4 regions of the Photorhabdus machadonis genome follow, and region 3 is predicted to be linked to each of the others. Evidence: predicted binding sites of a transcription regulator. Region 3 holds the regulator's gene; each other region holds the start of a gene.

Region 1 (2,210 bases), 210 kb from region 3:
AAGTCTGGCGATCCGCATAGTTTTTCGGGCTGATGACATGGGCAGGAATTTCCGCCTGTTTAGCCCGTAGCAGACCGTAAGCATCGGCGGTATTACTGAATACCGCACAAACGTGCCCACTGATTTTGTTCTGCTGGCAGGCGTCAATCACCGCCTGGAGATTGCTGCCGTTGCCGGAGATCAATACAACGATGTTTTTCATTGAATAACAACCTGTTGTTCGTTCTCTTTCTGTGTGGTGATGGTACCGATTTGCCAGGCTTTTTCACCGGCGGCGTTGAGTAATTCAAGTGCTTGTTCAACGGCTGTTTGTGGTAATGCAATGACCATCCCGACACCACAGTTGAATGTACGGTACATTTCATGACGGCTGACATTACCGGTTTGTTGTAGCCAGTTAAATATTGCCGGCCATTGCCAACTGGATTCATTAATTTGCGCTTGGGTATTTTCAGGCAGGACACGTGGAATATTTTCCCAGAAGCCGCCGCCGGTCAGATGAGCAATCGCGTGAACATCAAGGTGTTCAATCAGGGATAAAAGGGATTTTACATAAATTTTTGTTGGGGCGAGCAGGTGATCTGCCAGTGATTTGCCTTCCAGATTGGTTGTTTCTGGATCTGTGTTGCTGACGGCCAGAATTTTGCGTATCAGAGAATAGCCGTTTGAATGAGGGCCACTGGCGGCGAGAGCAATCAGGGCATCACCCGCCTGAACTTTACTGCCATCAATGATTGCTGATTTCTCAACGACACCAACACAGAAACCGGCAACATCATAATCTTCACCGTGATACATCCCTGGCATTTCTGCGGTTTCACCACCAACCAGAGCACAGCCGGATAATTTACAACCTTCCGCGATACCGGTGATAACGCTGGCGGCGGTATCAACATCCAGTTTTCCGGTGGCATAATAATCAAGGAAGAATAGGGGTTCTGCACCCTGGACAACCAGGTCGTTGACGCACATGGCAACTAAATCAATGCCGATAGTATCATGGCGTTTGAGATCCATCGCCAGACGTAATTTGGTACCAACACCGTCGGTACCGGAAACCAGAATAGGTTCGCGGTATTTTTGCGGTAATGCACATAAAGCGCCAAATCCACCTAAACCGCCCATGACTTCTGGACGACGAGTCTGTTTTACCACACCTTTGATACGGTCTACCAAGGCATTACCCGCATCGATATCTACACCGGCATCTTTATAGCTGAGAGAGGTTTTATTGGTCACTGAGAAGCCCTCAAGGCGGTTGCATTTAATAAATTAAGATAGAATGCTGACAATTCTAGCAGCCTAAGCAAACGTTTGCGAGACTCTTGTTCAGGATCTCAGTTATCAGAGAGAAGGCGTGCGTTTGATTAAAATCAACAGATTGGTAGTGGTGTTATGGTTAAAAGGCGGTATAATCTGGCGATTTTTTTGTCTGCCGGCGACTTGACATACAGTAGGAGAAGTCCATGAAGATCGTTGAGGTGAACCACCCACTTGTTAAACATAAACTCGGCCTGATGCGAGCGAATGATATCAGCACCAAACGCTTTCGTGAACTGGCCGCAGAAGTCGGAAGCCTTTTGACTTATGAAGCAACCGCTGATTTAGAAACTGAAAAGGTGACTATTGATGGCTGGTGTGGCCCGGTAGCTGTTGAGCAGATTAAAGGTAAGAAAATAACCGTTGTGCCTATTCTGCGTGCGGGATTGGGTATGATGGATGGCGTATTGGAGAACGTACCAAGTGCCCGGATCAGTGTCGTAGGTGTGTATCGTGATGAAGAAACGTTAGAACCGGTCCCTTATTTCCAGAAACTTGCTTCCAATATTGGTGAACGTATGGCGTTGGTGGTTGATCCCATGCTGGCGACCGGCGGTTCTATGATTGCAACTATTGATTTACTGAAAAAAGCAGGTTGCCAGTCGATTAAAGTTCTGGTTTTGGTTGCTGCACCTGAAGGTATTGCTGCGCTGGAAAAAGCCCATCCTAATGTAGAACTGTATACCGCTTCTATTGATGAGAGACTCAATGAGCAGGGATACATTGTGCCTGGCCTGGGGGATGCAGGCGATAAAATATTTGGTACAAAATAATAAGTTAGCCGACTTTTAAGTCGGCTTTTTTTGGTGCGTGATGCGATAAGATGAAGAGGATAAATAAATGACCCGTCGCACTATTGGGGTAGATGAGCGGCCTCCACTTTTACAGAC
Region 2 (2,210 bases), 2.2 Mb from region 3:
CTGAAAAGTGTTGTTGATAATTTTGATGTTTTTATCGATTTTACCCGCCCGGAAGGAACACTTGCCCATCTTGAAATCTGCCGTCAGAGCGGTAAAGCGATGGTTATCGGTACCACAGGCTTTGATGATGAAGGTAAGCAGGCGATTAAAGAGGCTTCTGTGGATATCCCGATAGTATTTGCTGCAAATTTCAGTGTTGGTGTGAACCTGGTGCTTAAATTACTGGAAAAAGCGGCGAAAGTGATGGGTGAATATACTGATATCGAGATTATCGAAGCACATCACCGTCATAAAGTGGATGCTCCGTCAGGAACGGCGTTAGCGATGGGAGAATCAATTGCCCATGCCTTAGGGCGGGATCTTAAAGAGTGTGCTGTCTATGCCCGTGAAGGTTATACCGGTGAACGTGATCCGAAAAGCATTGGTTTTGCGACTATCCGTGCCGGAGATATTGTAGGTGAACATACCGCTATGTTTGCAGATATTGGCGAGAGAGTTGAGATAACTCATAAGGCTTCCAGCCGGATGACATTTGCAAATGGGGCGGTGAAGGCAGCATTATGGTTAAGTGGTAAAAATAGTGGTCTTTTTGATATGAAAGATGTATTGGAGCTCGATTTTCTTTAAAAAGGAATTTTTGTAACTTATTGATATCGCATAATTAATTTACATATTGTGCGATTTTTGGTTGTTTTTTTGGTTTTTATTGAATTATCGTTGATTTTTACTATTTTTGTCTTATTTTTTACCTTTATTGCCTTATTTTTTCTCCTTTTTATGATTCTTTTCAGTTTTTGCCTGAAAATTAAATCTTCTATGCTGGCAACCGTTTTCTAAGTTAACTTTATTTCTGTTTTTGGCCTTCTTTTGTTGGTTTTTTCGGTGAAGTGTGCAAAAAAATAATAAAAGTAACATTTTTTGTAGACAACTATCCCTCTCATCATTAGAATGCGCGCAATTTGCCAAAATTTTGCCTAAAAAGCAGCTTTGGCATTGATTTTGACAGACAAATCTGAATTAATATGCACTAATTGTGATTTATTATTCTCTGGAGGGTGTTTTGATTAAGTCAGCTATATTGGTTCTGGAAGACGGAACCCAATTCCACGGTCGCGCCATAGGTGCTGAAGGGGCGGCAGTTGGGGAAGTGGTTTTCAATACCTCAATGACCGGATATCAAGAAATTCTTACAGACCCTTCCTATTCCCGCCAAATTGTCACTCTTACTTATCCCCATATTGGTAATGTCGGTGTTAACTCAGCCGATAAAGAATCACTAAGAGTACAGGCCCAGGGGCTGGTAATTCGTGATCTGCCGCTATTGACCAGTAACTTCCGCAGTGAAGAAACGCTTTCTGATTACCTTAAACGCCATAATATTGTTGCGATAGCGGATATCGATACCCGTAAACTGACGCGTTTGTTAAGGGAAAAAGGTTCACTGAATGGTTGTATTATAGCAGGTCAGCAGATTAACGCTCAGGTTGCACTGGAAAAAGCACAATCGTTCCCAGGGCTGGAAGGGATGGATTTAGCAAAAGAGGTGACAACGCAGCAGGTTTATCCGTGGTTACAGGGGAGCTGGACTCTGGCAGATGGATTACCGGAAGAGAAGCAAGAACAGGCGCTGCCTTATCATGTCGTTGCTTATGACTTTGGTGCAAAACGTAATATTTTGCGGATGCTGGTAGATCGTGGCTGTCGCCTGACAGTGGTTCCTGCTCAGACACCCGCTGAGGATGTATTGAAGCTGAATCCAGATGGTATTTTCTTGTCCAATGGCCCGGGCGACCCAGCACCTTGTGGCTATGCGATTGAAACAATTAAAACTTTCCTTGAGGCAAGTATTCCAATCTTTGGTATTTGCCTTGGGCACCAATTGCTGGCATTGGCGAGTGGTGCCGAAACAATGAAAATGAAATTCGGCCATCACGGTGGTAACCATCCGGTAAAAGATCTTGATCATAATATTGTGATGATTACTGCACAGAACCACGGTTTTGCTGTGGATGAAAAGTCATTGCCGGCAAATGTGCGAGTGACCCACAAATCCCTGTTTGATGGTACGTTGCAAGGAATTCACCGTACAGATAAACCGGCATTCAGCTTCCAGGGGCACCCGGAAGCCAGCCCAGGCCCGCATGAAACTGCGTCATTGTTCGATCACTTTATCGAGCTGATTAAACAGTACTGTCAGCAAAATAATCGTC
Region 3 (2,210 bases):
GATATAGAGCTGTTTATTCATCAGGAAGTATTCAATGGTGTATGGGACGCGCTGGTGGATAGCCGGGTTGATGTTGCAATCGGTGCCACCCGGGTAGCGCCGGTAGGGGAAAGGTACAGTTTCCGGGATATGGGATTTATGCCTTGGCTGTGTGTCGTCAGTACGGGCCATGCTTTGACTCAGCTGACCGGTCTACTGTCTGATGATCAAATGCGGCCTTATCCTAGCTTGTGTCTTGAGGATACATCCCGCAATTTACCGAAGCGTGACACCTGGACTCTCGATAATCAGCGCAGGCTGGTGGTCCCTGATTGGGAGTCTGGTCTGGCTTGTCTGAATGAGGGGTTATGTGTGGGAATGGTGCCTAAGCATAGGGCAATGCCACTGATCCGGCAGAAGAAATTGGAAGCATTGGCATTAGAGCAGCCTTTGCCAGATAGCCCATGTTGTTTGACATGGGTGCAAAATAGCCATTCTCCGGCATTAAGTTGGCTTCTTGGCTATCTCGGCGATAGTGAAACTCTTAATGCTGAATGGCTTCAGGATGTATAGGGAGGATTAACGGCGATAGTCGATAAATGGGCCATCGGTGACAGAACGCCGCTCAACCAAACGTGGATGTACTTCAATAGTTTGTGCATCTTCACGTTTACTGACGATTCTGTCCAGTAACATGGAAAATGCCATTTGTCCCAGACGTTCTTTTGGCTGATGGATAGTTGTCAATGCCGGAGAGAAATAGCGGGCGTTGCGTATATTGTCGTAACCGATCACAGAAATATCCTGTGGGACACGTAATCCTAATTCATCAGTAGCACAAATAGCCCCCATTGCCATAACATCGCCACCACAGAAAACTGCTGTCGGGCGCTGTTTTTGATTCAGAATTTGATGCATGGCTTTGTAGCCCGATTCTGGCTCAAAATCCCCCTGAACAATCCATTCTTCTCTGATTGGAATGCTGGCTTCTTTTAATGCTTTCAAGAACCCCTGATGACGGCCCCCACCGGTGTTTCGTGCCAAGGGACCCGGGATTGCACCAATATCACGATGACCACGCTCAATAAGATAGCGACCAGCCAGATAACCGCCGTGGAATGCGTTATCAATAATAGTATCAATGAAATCACCTCTGGCTTGTCCCCAATCCATGACGACCATGGGAATATTGCGATAATCTTCCAACATTCCTAATAACTGTTCCGGGTATTCTGAACACATCACCAGTAATCCATCCACCCGTTTTTGTGCCAGCATGGCCAGATAGGCTTTCTGTTTATCAATGTTATTGTGTGAGTTACACAAAATCAGCGTATAGCCCTTGCTATAACAACTGTTTTCAACAGATTCAATAACTTCAGCGAAATAGGGGGCTTCGCTGGACGTTGCCAGTAATCCGATCGATTTTGTATGGTTAACTTTCAGACTGCGGGCAACGGCACTGGGTGAATAATTCAGTTCTTTGATAGCAGCCCAAACGGCAGCCTTGGTATCTTCGGCGACGAAACGGGTTTTATTAATAACATGGGATACAGTAGTGGTTGAAACACCAGCGTGTTTAGCCACATCTTTGATCGTTGCCATGAGATGAAAGACTCCTGACCTTTTGGTCTAAATTTAAAACTCTTTGTTAATCGTTTGCCAGTATCTTTATACATTAGGGTGTCTGCTGGCAATACGTTAGCGATAAATCCTGAATTTTGTCTGATCTGGCTCAAAAGTGAAAGCAAAAATCAATGTTATAAAATACAAGGTGATCGCTATCTTATGTTTTTTCCTTAATGTAAGGATAATTAACCATGTTAATTGAATGGTATTTGTGGTTATAGACTTCTATTCAGAGGAGGATCGATGAATACTGATTTGAAACTTGGCTTATTTACTGCGGTGAGCACGTTGGTGATGATTGCCATTTTTGCCGCTGTTTGCTTGACCTTTGCCTGATGTTTTGAGTTGATTAGGTGATGTAAAAATTGGGTTTTTATATTGCAAGGAAAAAGGGCAGACAGCTTCAATGGCTTATCTGCCCTTTGAATGTTAGTACGGATGGTCATCAGGCAAACTGATGGTGATTAACCCAGGTTATTCAGGTTTACAACATAAATGTTATGGTGTTTGCCACAGTGGTATTCCAGTGTTTCGGTGGAGATATGTGGTTCTAATGCATCTTTAGCATAAGGCAGAATGGGTCATTCAAAAGACATTGATTA
Region 4 (2,210 bases), 2.1 Mb from region 3:
CGAATTGGCGATCGATAATGGCTTGTGCAGTTTTAGTATCAAGTTCGCGGTTGAACGCGATAATACCGCCGAAAGCTGAGGTAGGGTCTGTTTTGAATGCACGATCATAGGCTTCGTGAATATCTTTACCTACTGCTACGCCGCATGGATTAGCGTGCTTAACGATAACACATGCAGGCTCTGAGAATTCCTTAACACATTCCAAAGCTGCATCTGTATCTGCAATATTATTATAGGAAAGCGCCTTACCTTGTAATTGAGTTGCCGTTGCGATAGACGCTTCAGAGATATTCTCTTCTATATAGAAAGCGGCGTCCTGATGGCTGTTCTCGCCGTAACGCATATCTTGCTTTTTAGTGAAATTCAGATTCAGGGTACGAGGGAAACGTCCTGATGGTTGAGTGGTGTCACCGTAATAAGGCGGAACCCGTTTGCCAAAATAGTTAGCGATCATGCTGTCATAAGCAGCGGTGTGTTCAAATGCCTTAATTGCTAAATCGAAACGGGTCGATTGTGTCAGTGAACCTTGATTGTTACCCATCTCTTCAATGATTTTTTCATAATCATTACTATTAACTACGATCGCAACATCTTTATGGTTCTTAGCCGCAGAGCGAACCATTGTTGGTCCGCCGATATCAATGTTTTCAACAGCATCTTCCAAAGTGCAATCTGGTTTAGCAACAGTTTGTGCGAATGGATATAGATTCACAACTACCATATCAATTGGTGAGATTTGGTATTGCTCCATGATCTCATCATCTTGCTCGCGGCGACCAAGGATTCCGCCATGTACTTTAGGATGCAGGGTCTTAACGCGTCCATCCATCATTTCAGGAAAGCCGGTGTAATCTGAAACTTCAGTAACCTTCAGACCAGAGTCAGCCAGTAAACGGGCTGTGCCGCCAGTAGAAAGTAATTCAACACCGCGTTGAGATAAGGCTTTTGCAAATTCAACAATCCCTGATTTATCGGAAACACTAAGCAGGGCACGACGGATTGGACGAAGCTGTTGCATTGGTTTGATCCCTTGGATTTTATAAGGCAATAACATGTTATTGGGAAGAACCTACTATTATCAGGACATGAAAAATGGGCACTGCAATAACATTTCAGAACAGTCAGCTAAAATCACGTAATGATTTTAGCCACCGAATTGTAACGAAAACGTTTGCGTGATGCTCGATAAATTTTAACCCAACTAACCATTTGTGGATAAGTCTGTTGGTAAATGAGTATAAAGTGGGATTTTGCTGTGGAATTAATCAAACGATCAATTTTCTTTAAAATAATTATTGCCAGCGCCGAAGAACTCCCTATAATGCGCCACCACTGACCGACACAACGCTGACAAAACGTGTGAGGCCAGGCAGAGTAAAGTGAATAAGCGCTTGACTCTGCGGGCGAAAAGCGTAATATACGCAGCCCGGCTGAACGAGAATATCAATTTTTATTTCAGCCTGCTCTTTAACAATTAATCAGACAATCTGTGTGGGCACTCACAAGACCGTATCACAAAAAAATACGTTTTAAAGTCTTGAAGAGTGAACAACAGTGAATTCATTACGAATGAACAGTCAGTTTCTTTGAGCATCAAGCTTTTAATAGAAGAGTTTGATCATGGCTCAGATTGAACGCTGGCGGCAGGCCTAACACATGCAAGTCGAGCGGTAACAGGAAAGTGCGTGCACTTTCGCTGACGAGCGGCGGACGGGTGAGTAATGTCTGGGGATCTGCCCGAGGGCGGGGGATAACCACTGGAAACGGTGGCTAATACCGCATAATGTCGCGAGACCAAAGTGGGGGACCTGAAAAGGCCTCACGCCCACGGATGAACCCAGATGGGATTAGCTAGTCGGTAGGGTAATGGCCTACCGAGGCGACGATCCCTAGCTGGTCTGAGAGGATGACCAGCCACACTGGGACTGAGACACGGCCCAGACTCCTACGGGAGGCAGCAGTGGGGAATATTGCACAATGGGCGCAAGCCTGATGCAGCCATGCCGCGTGTATGAAGAAGGCCTTCGGGTTGTAAAGTACTTTCAGCGGGGAGGAAGGGTATAACCTGAACAGGGTTGTATTTTGACGTTACCCGCAGAAGAAGCACCGGCTAACTCCGTGCCAGCAGCCGCGGTAATACGGAGGGTGCAAGCGTTAATCGGAATGACTGGGCGTAAAGCGCACGCAGGCGGTCAATTAAGTTAGATGTG

The links. Region 3 encodes PurR, which represses purine synthesis genes. Its sites were predicted from a motif close to CANGCAAACGTTTGCNTG; they were not measured.
Region 1: a site for PurR is predicted at 1,304-1,321, ahead of purM (phosphoribosylformylglycinamidine cyclo-ligase). Genes of this name have one in related genera too.
Region 2: a site for PurR is predicted at 820-837, ahead of carA (glutamine-hydrolyzing carbamoyl-phosphate synthase small subunit). Genes of this name have one in related genera too.
Region 4: a site for PurR is predicted at 1,161-1,178, ahead of purH (bifunctional phosphoribosylaminoimidazolecarboxamide formyltransferase/IMP cyclohydrolase). Genes of this name have one in related genera too.

Annotation. Positions count from the first base shown of each region.
Region 1 covers NZ_CP199761.1:2,355,846-2,358,055, forward strand. Annotated here, with positions in the region: gene purN (phosphoribosylglycinamide formyltransferase) at 1-202, opposite strand, end outside; gene purM (phosphoribosylformylglycinamidine cyclo-ligase) at 199-1,239, opposite strand; gene upp (uracil phosphoribosyltransferase) at 1,467-2,093, shown strand; gene uraA (uracil permease) at 2,161-2,210, shown strand, end outside.
Region 2 covers NZ_CP199761.1:4,780,171-4,782,380, reverse strand. Annotated here, with positions in the region: gene dapB (4-hydroxy-tetrahydrodipicolinate reductase) at 1-627, shown strand, start outside; gene carA (glutamine-hydrolyzing carbamoyl-phosphate synthase small subunit) at 1,061-2,210, shown strand, end outside.
Region 3 covers NZ_CP199761.1:2,568,768-2,570,977, forward strand. Annotated here, with positions in the region: gene punR (DNA-binding transcriptional activator PunR) at 1-552, shown strand, start outside; gene purR (HTH-type transcriptional repressor PurR) at 559-1,584, opposite strand; partial or broken gene ACUN2T_RS12230 (superoxide dismutase [Fe]) at 2,079-2,186, opposite strand.
Region 4 covers NZ_CP199761.1:514,774-516,983, forward strand. Annotated here, with positions in the region: gene purH (bifunctional phosphoribosylaminoimidazolecarboxamide formyltransferase/IMP cyclohydrolase) at 1-1,018, opposite strand, end outside; rRNA gene ACUN2T_RS02530 (16S ribosomal RNA) at 1,603-2,210, shown strand, end outside.